2 regions of the Chryseomicrobium palamuruense genome follow, and region 2 is predicted to be linked to the other one. Evidence: a T-box and tRNA genes for the amino acid it is inferred to sense, from the RefSeq annotation. Region 2 holds a T-box; the other holds one or more tRNA genes.
The links. A T-box is a leader RNA that pairs with one kind of tRNA and senses whether it is charged. The one in region 2 lies ahead of ileS (isoleucine--tRNA ligase), so its partner is inferred to be a tRNA-Ile.
Positions count from the first base shown of each region.

Region 1: it has a tRNA-Ile gene. The T-box ahead of ileS (isoleucine--tRNA ligase) is inferred to sense a tRNA for this amino acid. The anticodon was not compared.

Region 1 is NZ_JBHSEF010000004.1:7-2,083, reverse strand. Features, by position in the region: tRNA gene ACFO0S_RS00325 (tRNA-Thr) at 77-152, shown strand; tRNA gene ACFO0S_RS00320 (tRNA-Lys) at 159-234, shown strand; tRNA gene ACFO0S_RS00315 (tRNA-Leu) at 249-333, shown strand; tRNA gene ACFO0S_RS00310 (tRNA-Gly) at 344-418, shown strand; tRNA gene ACFO0S_RS00305 (tRNA-Leu) at 445-533, shown strand; tRNA gene ACFO0S_RS00300 (tRNA-Arg) at 553-629, shown strand; tRNA gene ACFO0S_RS00295 (tRNA-Pro) at 635-711, shown strand; tRNA gene ACFO0S_RS00290 (tRNA-Ala) at 794-869, shown strand; tRNA gene ACFO0S_RS00285 (tRNA-Met) at 891-964, shown strand; tRNA gene ACFO0S_RS00280 (tRNA-Ile) at 971-1,047, shown strand; tRNA gene ACFO0S_RS00275 (tRNA-Ser) at 1,063-1,155, shown strand; tRNA gene ACFO0S_RS00270 (tRNA-Met) at 1,301-1,377, shown strand; tRNA gene ACFO0S_RS00265 (tRNA-Asp) at 1,379-1,454, shown strand; tRNA gene ACFO0S_RS00260 (tRNA-Phe) at 1,479-1,554, shown strand; tRNA gene ACFO0S_RS00255 (tRNA-Gly) at 1,558-1,631, shown strand; tRNA gene ACFO0S_RS00250 (tRNA-Ile) at 1,637-1,713, shown strand; tRNA gene ACFO0S_RS00245 (tRNA-Asn) at 1,720-1,795, shown strand; tRNA gene ACFO0S_RS00240 (tRNA-Ser) at 1,800-1,890, shown strand; tRNA gene ACFO0S_RS00235 (tRNA-Glu) at 1,899-1,970, shown strand.
Region 2 is NZ_JBHSEF010000029.1:4,539-17,697, reverse strand. Features, by position in the region: gene ACFO0S_RS14555 (hypothetical protein) at 1-54, shown strand, start outside; gene ACFO0S_RS14550 (hypothetical protein) at 73-531, opposite strand; gene ACFO0S_RS14545 (hypothetical protein) at 543-872, opposite strand; T-box leader at 1,240-1,477, shown strand; gene ileS (isoleucine--tRNA ligase) at 1,528-4,620, shown strand; gene ACFO0S_RS14535 (GNAT family N-acetyltransferase) at 5,463-5,975, shown strand; gene ACFO0S_RS14530 (GNAT family N-acetyltransferase) at 5,980-6,411, opposite strand; gene ACFO0S_RS14525 (hypothetical protein) at 6,515-7,342, opposite strand; gene ACFO0S_RS14520 (hypothetical protein) at 7,489-7,947, shown strand; gene ACFO0S_RS14515 (DinB family protein) at 8,048-8,524, shown strand; gene ACFO0S_RS14510 (TIGR04104 family putative zinc finger protein) at 8,545-8,844, shown strand; gene ACFO0S_RS14505 (DNA topology modulation protein) at 8,868-9,398, opposite strand; gene abc-f (ribosomal protection-like ABC-F family protein) at 9,674-11,134, shown strand; gene ACFO0S_RS14495 (GNAT family N-acetyltransferase) at 11,186-11,716, opposite strand; gene ACFO0S_RS14490 (GNAT family N-acetyltransferase) at 12,118-12,624, opposite strand; gene ACFO0S_RS14485 (hypothetical protein) at 12,719-13,003, shown strand; gene ACFO0S_RS14480 (tetratricopeptide repeat protein) at 13,005-13,159, opposite strand, start outside.

The DNA of each region.
Region 1 (2,077 bases), on a different contig from region 2:
GAGGCGCCCTTTGCCTCATTGGGTGCGACAGATTTTAGAGTGAGTTTCTAGGCTATGAAACTGGAATCTACACCGTGCCGGTGTAGCTCAACTGGTAGAGCAACTGACTTGTAATCAGTAGGTTGAGGGTTCAAGTCCTTTCGCCGGCACCACTTTGAGAGCCATTAGCTCAGTTGGTAGAGCATCTGACTTTTAATCAGAGGGTCGAAGGTTCGAGTCCTTCATGGCTCACCATTTATTATGAATATGCGGGTGTGGCGGAACTGGCAGACGCACTAGACTTAGGATCTAGCGCCGCAAGGCGTGGGGGTTCGACTCCCTTCACCCGCACCATTTTCATAAAGCGGAAGTAGTTCAGTGGTAGAACACCACCTTGCCAAGGTGGGGGTCGCGAGTTCGAACCTCGTCTTCCGCTCCATTATTTTTTTGCCTTTTTACACCCTTGCCGGGGTGGCGGAACTGGCAGACGCACAGGACTTAAAATCCTGCGGTAGGTGACTACCGTACCGGTTCGATTCCGGTCCTCGGCACCACTTTTCAACTAGATAGTATGCGCCCGTAGCTCAATTGGATAGAGCGTCTGACTACGGATCAGAAGGTTGTGGGTTCGACTCCTGCCGGGCGCGCCATAATACGAGAAGTAGCTCAGCTTGGTAGAGCACTTGGTTTGGGACCAAGGGGTCGCAGGTTCGAATCCTGTCTTCTCGACCATTTATACTTTTCATCCTACTCAGAGGTTTCAAGATACGAGCAGTTCGAGGAAGAATTGCGATGCGTATTGTAAGCCGAACATGGGGCCTTAGCTCAGCTGGGAGAGCGCCTGCCTTGCACGCAGGAGGTCAGCGGTTCGATCCCGCTAGGCTCCACCAATTTAACTTTATACTTATTATGGCGGCCTAGCTCAGCTGGCTAGAGCGTACGGTTCATACCCGTGAGGTCGGGGGTTCGATCCCCTCGGCCGCCATCTTAAGGACCTTTAGCTCAGTTGGTTAGAGCAGACGGCTCATAACCGTCCGGTCGCAGGTTCGAGTCCTGCAAGGTCCACCAGTATAATCATACAGCGGAGGTATACCCAAGTCCGGCTGAAGGGATCGGTCTTGAAAACCGACAGGCGAGTCAAATCGCGCGGGGGTTCGAATCCCTCTACCTCCTCCATTTCTTTATAAAGTGAAACATCCTGATCCAGAAAGTCCGAATCAATCAGGCGTGCACAAAAAAGGCGTTCTTTGCCTTGTTGGGTGCGACAGATTGAAGAGTGGGTTTCTAGGATGTGTAACTAGAGTCAACTAAATACTATTGTCGCGGGGTGGAGCAGCTCGGTAGCTCGTCGGGCTCATAACCCGAAGGTCGCAGGTTCAAATCCTGCCCCCGCAACCAAGGTCCCGTGGTGTAGCGGTTAACATGCCTGCCTGTCACGCAGGAGATCGCGGGTTCGATTCCCGTCGGGACCGCCATTTTTTAAAACAGAATACATAATCGGCTCAGTAGCTCAGTTGGTAGAGCAAAGGACTGAAAATCCTTGTGTCGGCGGTTCGATTCCGTCCTGAGCCACCATTTGCGGGTGTAGTTTAGTGGTAAAACCCCAGCCTTCCAAGCTGGTGATGAGGGTTCGATTCCCTTCACCCGCTCCAACAATGGGCCTATAGCTCAGCTGGTTAGAGCGCACGCCTGATAAGCGTGAGGTCGATGGTTCGAGTCCATTTAGGCCCACCATGTTATTCCGAAGTAGCTCAGTTGGTAGAGCATCCGGCTGTTAACCGGCAGGTCGCAGGTTCGAGTCCTGCCTTCGGAGCCATTATGGGGAAGTACTCAAGTGGCTGAAGAGGCGCCCCTGCTAAGGGTGTAGGTCGGGCAACCGGCGCGAGGGTTCAAATCCCTCCTTCTCCGCCATATGGATTGGCCCCTTGGTCAAGCGGTTAAGACACCGCCCTTTCACGGCGGTAACACGGGTTCGAATCCCGTAGGGGTCATCAGAAAACACTCTCTTCTTTCGAGAAGAGAGTGTTTTTTTCTTTTTGTAATCTGAATACCCCCTGCAATGCAGGGGGTTCCTGAGAGCTTTCAGCTATGGACAAAA
Region 2 (13,159 bases):
TTTGTAGAGGACAGAAAAATCCATTCAGAAAAACTGATTTGGGAAAAGAACTAAATAAACGACCACTGTTTCCTATGGATTCAGTGGTCGTTTTGTAGTGGTCGTTTTCCGGTCATAAGAAATGAGCGCCGTGACAGCGGCGCTGATTAGAAACGCTGGAACCGTTGCAATCAGAAGCATATTCAGTAAGCGCTCTGTCGTTACGTCGTTCCACATCAGCCAAATCAAGCTAACAATAAAAGTGAACGCCATAATCGATCTGAGGAGTAAACGGGAAAGCTGCCAGTTCTTCAATATGTACATCGTAAAACCGATAAAGAAGAGTATGAGCAACAAGATAAGAGAACTATTCCAGACAACACCAATCCCAAAAGCGTTCATACCGGACAGTATGAGGAACCAGCTAAGCAAAAACAAACCGGCCACACCTATACTCATAACTATCCACGTTTTTCTTTGGACGAGTTTAAATAGTAGTGGGCTACTAAGCAAAGCGAGTATCGATAAGACAACAAGAGTATCTGTGAACATGAACACCCCCCTCACATACTAGTGATCAATAACAATAACAAATAAAAACCAAGTTGCCCCATCGACATAATCGCTAGCAAAATGCTCATCTTTTTATTGGTTTTCCATTCTTTTAAAGCACAGTAAAGACCGAATCCAATTAATATTAGCCAGCTCATATCCCAGAAATAGCGAAGGATTTCCTCTGGCAGTCGAGAATAGAGGTCGGACAAAAAGAGAACCCAGTGAACCGTTGTTATTGCCAACCATATGTACGTTAAGGGGTTTGGCTTTTGTCCTGCATCTAAAACAATCATGTAGACGAGGATAGCTAATAAAATAAAAATAAGTACGAAAAACATATAAAAAAAGTATAAGACTTCCCGCCTTTCATACATTATAAGACGGAACTTTACAAATTTTGTTACTGAAAATTAAAAATTGTTTTAATCCGGCTTCAAAAACTTATACGAAACCCAAATGATTCCTATGGTCAACACGACACCGAGCGCCACTAAACCAAGCAGTAAATTACCAACCATCATGCAACTTCACCCCTTTTTATGGGGTACGTAACAAATAGGAATAAGTTCCAACAAATGTGAGTGGTGACTCCAAGGGTTGTCCCATAACTTAAGTTAACTTGTTTCTTTGATACAACCCCTGGGGTTGCATCAAATAGGTTGACGAAACGAAAACGTGTGTTACAATCAATTTCAATAAAAGCATACAAATTCGTTGATGAGAAAGAGTAACGTTTCATTCTGTTCCCCAGAGAGCTGACAACTTGGTGAAAGTCAGTGTGCAGGTGTTGCGTGAAAATCCTCTCTGAGAAGCTCGGCTGAACCTGTTTTAAGCTGAGTCGGGAGTCCTCCGTTACAAGGAACACGTATGATTGTACGTTGCTGAGTGCTATTGAGCGGATCAATAGAATTAGGGTGGTATCGCGGATAACTCCGTCCCTTCTTGGGACGGGGTTTTTTTGTGTGTTTTTAGAACAAAAAAGGAGAGATGATGATGAAAAAATCAAGCAAATCAGAAACCGTTGTGGCACGTGAACAGCGGATTCGCGACCACTGGCAATTGAATAAGACATTTGAACAATCAGTCGACAACCGAAAAGACAGTCCCCCTTTCGTATTTTACGAAGGTCCGCCGACTGCAAATGGGCTTCCGCACGTAGGTCACGCATTCGGTCGCACAGTGAAGGATGTCGTTTCTCGCTACAAAACGATGCGCGGCTACTATGTGGAGCGCAAAGCCGGATGGGACACACATGGTCTTCCGGTCGAGCTTGGTGTGGAAAAGCAACTAGGCATCTCGGGTAAACAGCCGATTGAAGAATACGGAGTGGCTCCTTTTATCGAACGTTGTAAGGAGAGTGTGTTTACGTATGAGAAAAAATGGCGCAGCTTCACGGAGGAACTAGGCTATTGGGTCGACATGGATGATCCGTACGTGACCCTCGACAATGACTACATCGAGAGTGTCTGGTCGATCTTGAGTAAGGTCCATAAAGACGGACTTCTCTATAAGGGGCACCGCGTATCGCCGTATTGTCCGAGCTGCCAGACGACACTCAGTTCCCATGAAGTGGCACAAGGCTATCAAGACGTAAAAGATTTATCCGCCACTGTGAAATTTCCTGTCATCGGAGAAGAGAACACTTTCTTCTTAGGCTGGACGACGACCCCTTGGACACTTCCTGCGAATGTGGCACTTGCGGTTCATCCGGACTTGACCTACGCCGAGGTGGAACATGAAGGTGCAGTCTATATCGTAGCGAAAGCTCTTGTTGCGAAGTTGTTTGGTGACAATGCCCACATAACTAGACAACATCAAGGAGCAGAATTCGTTGGTAAGAAGTACGTGGCTCCGTTTGATTATGTCTCCATCGAAAAAGGACATGTCGTAGTTGCTGCTAATTTTGTCACCGATGACAGCGGAACCGGAATTGTCCACTTGGCTCCGGCTTACGGAGAAGACGATTATAAAGTCATCCAGGAAAACGAGTTATCTTTCGTAAATGTCGTCGGACTCGATGGCCGTTATACGGTAGAAGTGACGGATCTACAAGGGGTCTTTGTGAAAGATGCAGACGTCTCAATTATCCAGTTGCTCGCGAGTAAAGGGCTTCTGTTTCATAAAGAGAAATATGAGCATAGCTACCCACATTGCTGGCGCTGCGACTCTCCACTTCTTTACTATGCGACTGACAGCTGGTTCATCCGCATGACGGCCATGAAAGACCAGTTGATGGCTGCGAATCAGACGGTGGATTGGTATCCTGGGCACATTAAAGACGGACGCTTCGGGAACTTCTTAGAGAATGTGCTGGACTGGAACATTGGCCGCAACCGCTACTGGGGAACTCCACTTAACGTGTGGTCCTGCACAACCTGTCACCATGAAGTCGCCCCCGGAAGCGTGAAGGAAATCCGTCAGTTGTCTGAGCACCCTCTTCCGGAAGCGTTCGATTTACACAAACCGTTTATCGACGACGTGACGTTGGCTTGTCCGGACTGTTCCGGTTCCATGCAGCGAACGCCAGAAGTGATCGATGTGTGGTTTGATAGCGGCTCCATGCCGTTTGCGCAACACCATTATCCATTCGAAAATCAGGATACATTCGCTCAACAGTTCCCGGCAGACGTGGTCATCGAAGGAATCGACCAGACACGCGGATTCTTCTATAGCCTGCTGGCAGTATCGACGCTGATGACGGGTAAGGCACCCTATAAGAATGTTCTTTCCCTCGGTCACGTGCTGGACGAACATGGCCAGAAGATGTCGAAGAGTAAAGGGAATGCACTCGACCCAACTGACCTGATGCACCGCTTCGGCGCAGATTCGCTACGCTGGTCTTTCCTCGTCGACAGTTCGCCGTGGAACCCGAAACGATTTTCGGAAAAGATTGTACAGGATGCCAAGTCAAAAGTGATTGATACGCTCGATAACACATACAAGTTTTACTCGTTGTATGCGGGAATCGATGCTTTTCAATATGACGCAGCGAACACAGGCGAGCGCACTCTGTTAGACCGCTGGATTTTGTCGCGCTTGCACAGCACAATCAAAACGGTGGTCGCTGCAATGGATGACTATCAGTTCACGGCAGCCACGAGACAGATTGCGGCACTACTGGACGAGCTTAGCAACTGGTATGTGCGTCGCTCGCGTTCCCGCTTCTGGGTAAGCGGGATGTCAGAAGACAAACGGGCTGCGTTTTCTACTCTCTATGAAGTTCTAACGACCGTCACTCGTCTACTGGCACCATTTACGCCGTATGTAGCAGATGATTTGTATGAGAAACTGACGTCCTCGAGTGTTCACCTTGCCGATTATCCGGCATGTGAAGAAGCATGGATCAACTCGTCCCTAGAATCGTCGATGGCTCGAGTTCTTCAAGTTGTCGAGCTCGGCCGCAGCCTTCGAAACGCAACAAGTCTCAAGACCAAACAACCGTTAGCTCGCCTGGTTATTGCACTCGATGAGAAAGTATCTCTTGATGATGCGGCACTACGCATCGTAAAAGACGAACTGAACGTGAAACACGTCGAACGCACGCAAGCGCTCAACGACTTCTTCACACTGCAAGCGAAGGTAAATTTCAAAACAGCTGGAGCCGTCTTTGGGAAGCACGTCAATGCACTCAAACTTATGGTAGAAGATTTGCCGTCGATGGCTGTTCACGAGTTGTTGGCATCCGGTTCACTTGTCGTTGATTTGGAAGGCACAGAGTTTACCATACTGCCTGAACACGTGTTGGTCGAAAAAATTGTTCGCGAAGGCTTCGTGCTCGCTGAGGAATCAGGGGTCTCTGTGTTGTTAGACACCACGCTGACATCTGAACTCGTAGAAGAAGGGTACGTACGGGAACTGATTCGCGCGGTTCAAGACAAACGTAAGCAGTTGGATCTGCCTGTCGAGGTCTATGTGGACTTGTGGGTGGATGGTGCTGCTCATGCGACGGCTGTTGTGGAACGATTTGAATCGCTTCTTCGCCAGAATGTCTTGGTTCGTTCCCTGCATGTCGATGCGATTCCTGAAGAAGTACCTGTTGTTGAGGTAGCTTTCGGAGATAATGTGGTCGTGGTAGGAATTCAGTAGGCGTAAACTCGAATAAAAGATCAAGAAAGATTGTTCGAGGTGTCTCATTAGTACACTAATTTGAATGATTGTGACATTATTTTTGGTGATTGCGACACTGATTTGATTCATTCGTACATTATTTTTTCTGATTAGTACATTACTCGTATTATGGAAACTTTTATTGACACTCACAATGAGTATTTACAACTCATATTTGGTTAAGTGCTTGAATGCCAAGCCCTTACTAGCAAGATCTACCCCCACTCAGCGGGAATCTGTCAGTCTGAGCGAGCGTTCATGACGCAGCGGAACGGTTTCTTGGAACAAAACCGAGATTTGTAGGTACAGAACGGAGATTTCATGGCACAGAGAATCGATTTGTAGGAACCAACTGATTTTATGGAAACTAGTTAGTCTGTTAGAATCGATACACATTACAAAAGGTAGTTTCTCACATTCGAGAAACTACCTTTTCAAGTTTTGGCCAGGCCATATATAACCAACTCATTTCATTGAAAAAAGTTGGCATTTTATGCCTACAAAGAAATCTTTTCTTTCCAGTTCCGTTTCGTTTATCTTAATGGGCAATGCCACATGGAACAAGAGGAATAAATCGGACAACCCTACTATTGAATGGATTTATCAATGAAGTACCACATCATGGCCCACGTACATTTGCGAATGATACTTTTCACGCAACGACTGTTGTGGAACGATTTGAATCTTTCTTCGCTAACATGTACTGGTGCATTCTCTGTATGTAGATACACTTCCGGAAGGGGATCAACTTCTTTAGCGAGTATTTTTTTATTTGGTGCATTTGAGTATACTAAAGAAAACCTTGGAAATGAGGAATTATCATGACTGCACCAATTACTATTTACACGCTCGAAAAGGTTTCCTCTGATTTACCTGCTTTGACGGAATTGCTGATTGATGTTGTGAACGACGGGGCTTCCATCGGCTTCTTACCTGAATTGTCTTATACAGAGGCGGCAACGTATTGGCAATCCGTCTGTAATGAACAAACGCTCCTCTTTGTGGCAAAGCAACAGAACCAAATCGCCGGGACCATCCAGCTTCATCTGATAGCAAAAGCAAATGGTCTTCACCGCGTCGAGATTGCCAAGTTGATGGTCTCCCCTGCTTTTCGGAGGAGAGGAATTGCTCGACTATTGATGGAGCATGCAGAACAAGTCGCCTTTGACCTCGGCAAGACGCTGATTGTGTTAGACTCGCGCGAAGGAGATCCCTCGAACTTCCTGTATCAGTCTTTAGGATATACAGAGGTCGGGAAAATTCCAATGTATGCGAAGTCTGGCGACGGACAGTTTGATGCTACGGTGATCTACTATAAAGTGATTACACAATGATACATCAGCATAATTTTTTCACAAATCCTGTACTTTTTGGTTCGTATCCGATGGTTCTATAAAACTGGTGGGCTGCTTGTCGCTCAGTTCGGTTGCCACTATTGAGCACCATCCCAACTGCTCCGTGAGCAGTTGCCCAGTCTTCTGCTGTCTTCATCAGCTGTTGACCTACTCCCAATTTTCTAGACTGTGGGTCGACAACGAGCGCATTCACTCGACCATACACTCCATCTTGTTCAATTCCTAACACGAGCATGACGCTCACCATACCCACTACTTGCTTTTCAGTTTCTGCTACGAAAAGAACGTAATCGGCGTGGTGAGAAATTGCTTGATAACGTGCCGCAATCTGGTGTTGAGTAGTCGGATAGCCTAGATGGGTCATGAGTTCACTTAATATGTTGATGTCGGTGTCTTGTGCTTCTCGAATTATCATCGTTCAGACTCCTTTTGGTGGGTTGATTGAAACAACCCCAGGGCTTGTTTCATCATAAAGATAACTTGTTTCATTGGAATAAGCCCTGGGGTTGTAACTAAAATCACTGAATATCCATGACCCCATAATACATGGCCTTGCCTTGCTCCCACTCCGCTGAAACTTGGATGACGGCTGGACCGATGCCTTTCAAATCCTGAAGGGAAGTAATCGGCACCATGGCATCATCATCTGTCCAAAGTGTAAGGGTATAGGTCTGCGGTTTATACACAAAAATGATGTTCGTCATCTGGTTCATGTTAACTTTTGGTGGATTGGACAATGCGAGAACCTGCTCTATTGGAGCCATGGCTGCCTCCGCTGCAATTGAAAGCACCTCTCCTGTTCCTTTCTCTATATAATTCCACTGATAACTTCCTAGCCCCATGCGAACTGTTTCAGAACCGACTTGAAGCTCGAGTGTTGGTGGAGATTGCGTGGGATACCATCCCGCACCCACAGGCTCTTGTTTTTCGATTTCTTGAAACAGCGCTTCCATCATCTCTTTGACGTCCCCGTCCGCTAAATAATAGACATTTTCTACATAGTTCGGATAAAATTCGAAGGATTTGTCCCCGTCATTTGCCGTCACTCGGTAGACCCACCCGATTCGTTCTTCTTGGTTTGGGTCAGGTGTATAGGTGACACTGGCGATTTGCTTCATAAACTCATTTATGAGAATTGGATCCGTTGTGTCCTTCTTCTCTCCCGTACTTCCACTCTGGACTTCAAGCGCATCCACGTTCTCGAGTCCTGCATCTTGAATCATTTCAGAGAGCGACTGAGGCTCTAACTTGCTTACATCTGGTCTGTTGTCATTCGCTTGACTGCTCATACATCCGCTAAGCATCAAGACCATCAATATAATATTTAGCAGCCACCATTTTTTCATCTTCTCGCCTCTTCTCAGAGTAGTTCTTGCTAAGTAGACGAGTAGATCCTCCTTTCGTTACAATTTATTGGAAATGAGGGAACTTTCCCATTCAGCAGACACTCTTAGTAAGTAGAAAGTTATTTCTTTAGAAAGCAGGTGATCTCTTGTTTAAACGACAGGCTCTCAAATTTTTGGTTTCCGCTCTATTCTCTATTTCTATCATTTCTTTATTTTTCACTGTCTCAGAAAAAGAAGGATTTATCGCGTTCTTCCCGATGATGCTTTTCGTCTCGTATTTAGCGCTGCCGTTGATGCTTTTCTATGCCCTTCCTGTTTCTTTACTCAGTGACAAATGGACAAAGTCACTTTCTGAGCGAATGCGTATGGTAGCTTCTTTTCTTCTTCACTTAGGATTTGGTGGCATATTCGTCTTTGTCATCGGTCCTCTCTTTGAGCCGGACATGTTTTTCCAGGACTTCCCCGGATTTTGGCGAATGTACGAACTATTTTTCTTTGCAGCAGTATTTTCGTCCTTTTGCTTCTGGCTAATCGGGGAAGGTATGCGTTGTTGCGAACGGAGTAGTGTTAGGGATAAGGTTGAAGTTCTGTTAGATAAGCCATGAAGTAATTGGCTATTGATTATTTTTTGATTTATAGAGTAAACGATTATAATCGATTTATAGTAACAAATTGTCTAATCAATCTAATCTCACGAGGTGACCTATGGAATTCGCACGACCGATTGAATCATTAAAGATTTATAGAGAGTATTTGCTAGGGGTATTAGAAGATGTAACGGATGAACAGGCAAACGACATCCTCCCAGGATTCCGAAACACTATCCGCTGGAATCTTGGGCACATGTATGTGGACACGTACTTGTGGATCTATAGCCTAACAGGTGAGGAAGATGCACGTATTCAAGAGTGGAACACGTGGTTTGGCTATGGCACGACTCCGGAAAATTTCACGGACGCCACACCAAGTTTTGAGGAACTTAAGCAATTACTGATTGATCAATTTTCCGATTTACAAACAAGATATGGTTCACGACTTTCTGAAGTATTCCCTCCTACAAAGTATGAAGGGTACACGACAATCCAAGATGTCTTTTTACGCATTGCCTTTCACGACGGGCTCCATTTTCAAACCATCCTTCATTTGAAACGATTTCTCTCGCATGATAAGGTGAGCGAATAAAGATTAGGGGGTGCTCTCCAATGCCAATTTGTCAAAACTGCGGATATACATGGAGCTATGCAGAGACCTTGAAACGATCGTTTACCCTAACCAGCTATATGCGTTGCCCAAATTGCGAAGCGGCCCAGTTCCAGACAGCTAAGTCACGCAGAAGCACTGCCTTACTTACAGCCACCAGCATTGTTCTTATCATGGGATTCACTATTTTATTTGACCCCACTTTGTACTCATTCGCCCTCTTTTGCATTGCCTTAGTGTTGATGATCACTACGTATCCGCGACTTATTAAACTGTCGAAAGCGGAAGAGCATTTGTTTTAGGTACTGATTTTAAAGCACAGACTTTACGAGGTCTGTGCTTTCTGTGTGTGCTTCAATTCTTTTAAAAACCGCTCCACTTCCCTCGGCTTCCGAAAATGGATCACCTGCTTTTCTTCCGGAAGATCGGCTAATCGTTTCCGGATGTGAGGCGTTTTCTGTTCGGGAAAGTTCCATATGTATTTGAAAAATTCGAGGTCAAAGCGTTCTGGACAGCCTTCCGCCATATCCGGGCGTACACGATTTCGGTAGGTAATCACCCGCTTAAAGGCCCGTGTGATACAAATGAGACGGTGAAAATCGAGAAAAAGGATTGTGTCTGCTTCTTTCATCCGTACATCGAATGTTTCCCCGTAATTCCCATCGATGATCCACTCTTCTTTAGTTACTACTTCTTGTGCTAGAGCGCGCTGCTCCTCCTTCGGCACCTCTTCCCAGCCCGGACGCCAGTTCAACTGATCGAGATGAAAAAGTGGCAACTTTAAGATGTTGGCCAGTTCTCTTGCCAATGTCGATTTTCCGGACCCACTGGATCCAATGATGATTATTTTTTTCATATGTTCCTCCTTCATTTGAAAAAATTGGGTTGTTTTTGTATACTCAGTGTATCGCACAAGAAGGGATGATGAATGGTCGATGATTTCTTAATTCTATTTTACACGTCAAAATGTATACGCATTTTCACGAAAAATAGGATGAGTCTGACCATTTATAGCCCTTTACGGTCCCGTAAAGTTTATTTATGTTCGCATACTTTTCCTTCCACCTACTTGTGGAAGGATTTTTTTGTAGAATGCGTGTGCATGCAACTCAATGACTAGGAGGTTTTTGCATGCCCATTGAACTGAAACACGTAACATTTACTTATGACTTATTAGATACACCTTTATTTCAGGGTGTGTCCCTTACGCTCGACACTTCTTGGCGACTCGGTCTTGTTGGACGAAACGGACGTGGGAAGACCACGCTATTGAAACTCTTCATGCAGCAACTTGCGTACGAAGGAGACATCTTCACGGACAATGAGTTTGTCTACTTCCCTCTTCCGATTGCGAATCCGGAGCTTCCTGTCTATTTGGCCATTGATGCGGTGTTCCCCACGGAGCAGTGGAAGCTTGAGCGAGAGTGCCAGTTACTTGGAATGGATAAAGGCATTCTGTGGCAGCCATTTTCCCAGCTCTCCGGTGGAGAACAGACGCGAGTCATGCTGGCTGCGCTATTTTGTGAAGAGAACCGATTTGCCTTGCTCGACGAACCGACCAATCATTTAGATGGTAACGGACGTTCCCAACTTGCTACGTATCTACAAAAAAAGCGCGGATACATCGTGGTGAGTCACGACCGTCACTTTTTAGACAGTGTGATTGACCATGTGCTGGCAATTGAACGAAGCCAAGTCGTCTTGTATCACGCCAATTTTTCAACGTACGAAGCACAAAAAGCGCATCAGGATCATTTTGAACTGGACCAAAACCACGCATTAAAATCGGAGATTACCCGCATTGAGAAATCCGCTCGTGAAAAATTCAATTGGGGACTTGAAAGAGAAAAGCCTTCAGGAAACGACCCATTTGGCAATGCGGTTGCGAAGCGGATGATGAAACGCGGGAAAGCCATCGAAAAGCGAAATAACGCAAAAACCGAGGAAAAGAAAAAGCTCTTGAAGAATATCGAAAAAATAGATGACTTGACCATTCAAGTTCTAACCAGTCATCGCAATCCTGTCATGCGGGTGAAAGATTTCACTGCATCTTACGGCAACACGCCTCTATTCGAACCTGTCTCCTTTGAGCTCTATCAAGGCGAGCAACTCGCATTGGTTGGCCCGAACGGTTCCGGTAAAACGACGCTCATGAATCATTTTCAAACGAAAGACGCACGAACGTATCAAACAGGTGAAATCATCATGCCGCAAGGACTTTCTATTAGTCACGTTACTCAAACGGCCACTCATTCCGGGACACTTGATGCGTTTGCGGACACGCATGGCATTGATTACACATTGTTCTTGAACAACCTGCGCATTCTCGGATTCACACGGGATGTATTTCAGGTTCCCATCGAAGCCATGAGTGAAGGACAAAAGAAGAAAGTCGAATTTGCGAAGTCTCTTGGTACATCCGCAGAGTTGTATTTGTGGGATGAACCACTCAATTATTTAGACATCTACAATCAACAGCCAATTGAGAAAATGATAGCTACGTATCATCCAACTCTGCTCTTTATCGAACATGATTTGGCTTTTGTGGAACGGGTTGCGACGCGTGTAGTTGAACTAAAACCGATACATTAAAATATCCCCATGGATGGACTTCGCTACAAAAAGTCCTTCCATGGTTTTTTATTATTCGTCGAACGTAGCAGGATACTTCACCGTGCCTCTAACGTTTGACAGTGCATCTTTTTCTAATTCTACGGCCATAAAGTATGCGTCACCTACACGAAATGGCGACTGTACCCCAAAACGGCTCGCTGGCACAAACCCAAACTTCGGATAATACGCCGGATGCCCTAGTAAGACAATGGATGAAAAACCTAAATTCTTCGCCCGCTTCATGGCTTCTTGAATCAGCGCACCCCCTATTCCTTGCTTCTGATATGCCGGTGAAATAGATACAGGTGCTAGAGCGAGCGACTCCCACTCTTCGGTGTCCCCTACAATTTGAACTTTCGATAATAAAATATGACCGACAAGGTTTCCTTCTGTCTCCGCAACGAGAGATAGCTCTGGAATAAATTCAGCAGATTGGCGAATGCGTCGAACCAAATGATGTTCTTGCTGATCACTGAATTCCTCCCCGCGGAACGCTTCTTCCACTATCGCTTCTGTGGATTCATAATCAGTTGTTCGTTCTTCACGAATGGTGTACTTCATTACCTTTTCCTACTTTCATGGTTTGATAGATGCCAAGTGTTTTTCCCGCTACTGCTTCGAATGTCACTAAGATGACGACCTATTTTAAATCCATTCCCGAACTTGCGTTGAAGTATGTTCTGCAGGAATAGGATTGTGGTTAGGAGGAAGCTGGTAAGAAAACTAACCCCTATGAAAAATTCGATTACCTTTTTATTGTGTTTTCTTTTTTCACCTTTGTTGAAACTTTTTTCTATAAACACCGGTCTATTTGAAGAGGAAGGCACGTTCTGTGAATATCCAGATGATGTTTTACAGCTTCTGAAACTGGAAGAATTCATCCATGAAATAGCACGCAACACAGAAGAGTATCAACAGTTGCCCGACTCCAGGGGATATTATGAATAACCTCATTCCATAAGCTAGCTGTTTTCTGTTTTGTTGAGACTCAAGTGCATGATATGCTGAGGTCCCTTAGGTCCCACGAATACTTCTCCATGGTCAATAAACCCTAGCTTTCGGTAGAGACTAGCGGCTACGATATTGCCCTGATTCACTCCCAGAACAATTTCATCCACATGTGGATATCTTTTTCTAACGAAGTCGGGAAGTTGATGAAGGGCTGCTTTCGCATACCCTTTTCCCTGGTGACGATAGTCAATGGAAAACGCGGTAAGTAACTTTGCATGGGTATTCGCCGAATACTTTTGCAGTTTCTTCCCTTCTTCTAGAGCAAAGTAACCGATGGGCTCTTCATTATGTAAAATGACCACATGACAAGCGGACGCCTCGACAAGTGGGCTATTTATTTTTTCCACAGGAAGACTTGTAAATTCTCGCTGTTCATCCGGGATGTCTATTTGAGTCAAGACCTCGTAGTGCATAGGTTGATAGTCAACCAGTTGAATCGTTGTACTTTCATTCATCATGGACACTCTGTTCGCCTCTCTCTCAAGTCTGTAATTGACTCTGTGTTGTTGTTTAATTTTCCAAGTGCTACCATTATAGAAAGGAGATTATCTTGTGAAAAAGTCTTTCTCGTTACTCTCTATTATCTTCCTGCTACTTGGCTTTAGCATCATCATCTCCATGTTTCAAGGAAATACGTGGTTCCGGACGCTGACATTTCAGACCACTGGCATGTCATATATAGTCCTTCATTTCATGTATAGCGTGTTTGCGACCCTATTTGCTTTCCTGAGCCCGAAGAGCCCGTATAAAGCAATTCTCATCGGATTAAGCATTCTTCTTTTGCTCATTACAGGAGTGATTGCCTTTATTGGTATTTTCGGATTCCAGTCGCCCTAAATTAGGACTTCCAGGTCTCGTCCAGATGCTCCGCGTAAAAGGACAAGGCAGGTGCATAATCTTTTACACCTTGGTCACTGGTGGTATCAATGAGTGTTTTTAGTAGTAGCTGGATGGCCTGGTTATGCTGACCGAGATTATAAAGTGTCATCGCAT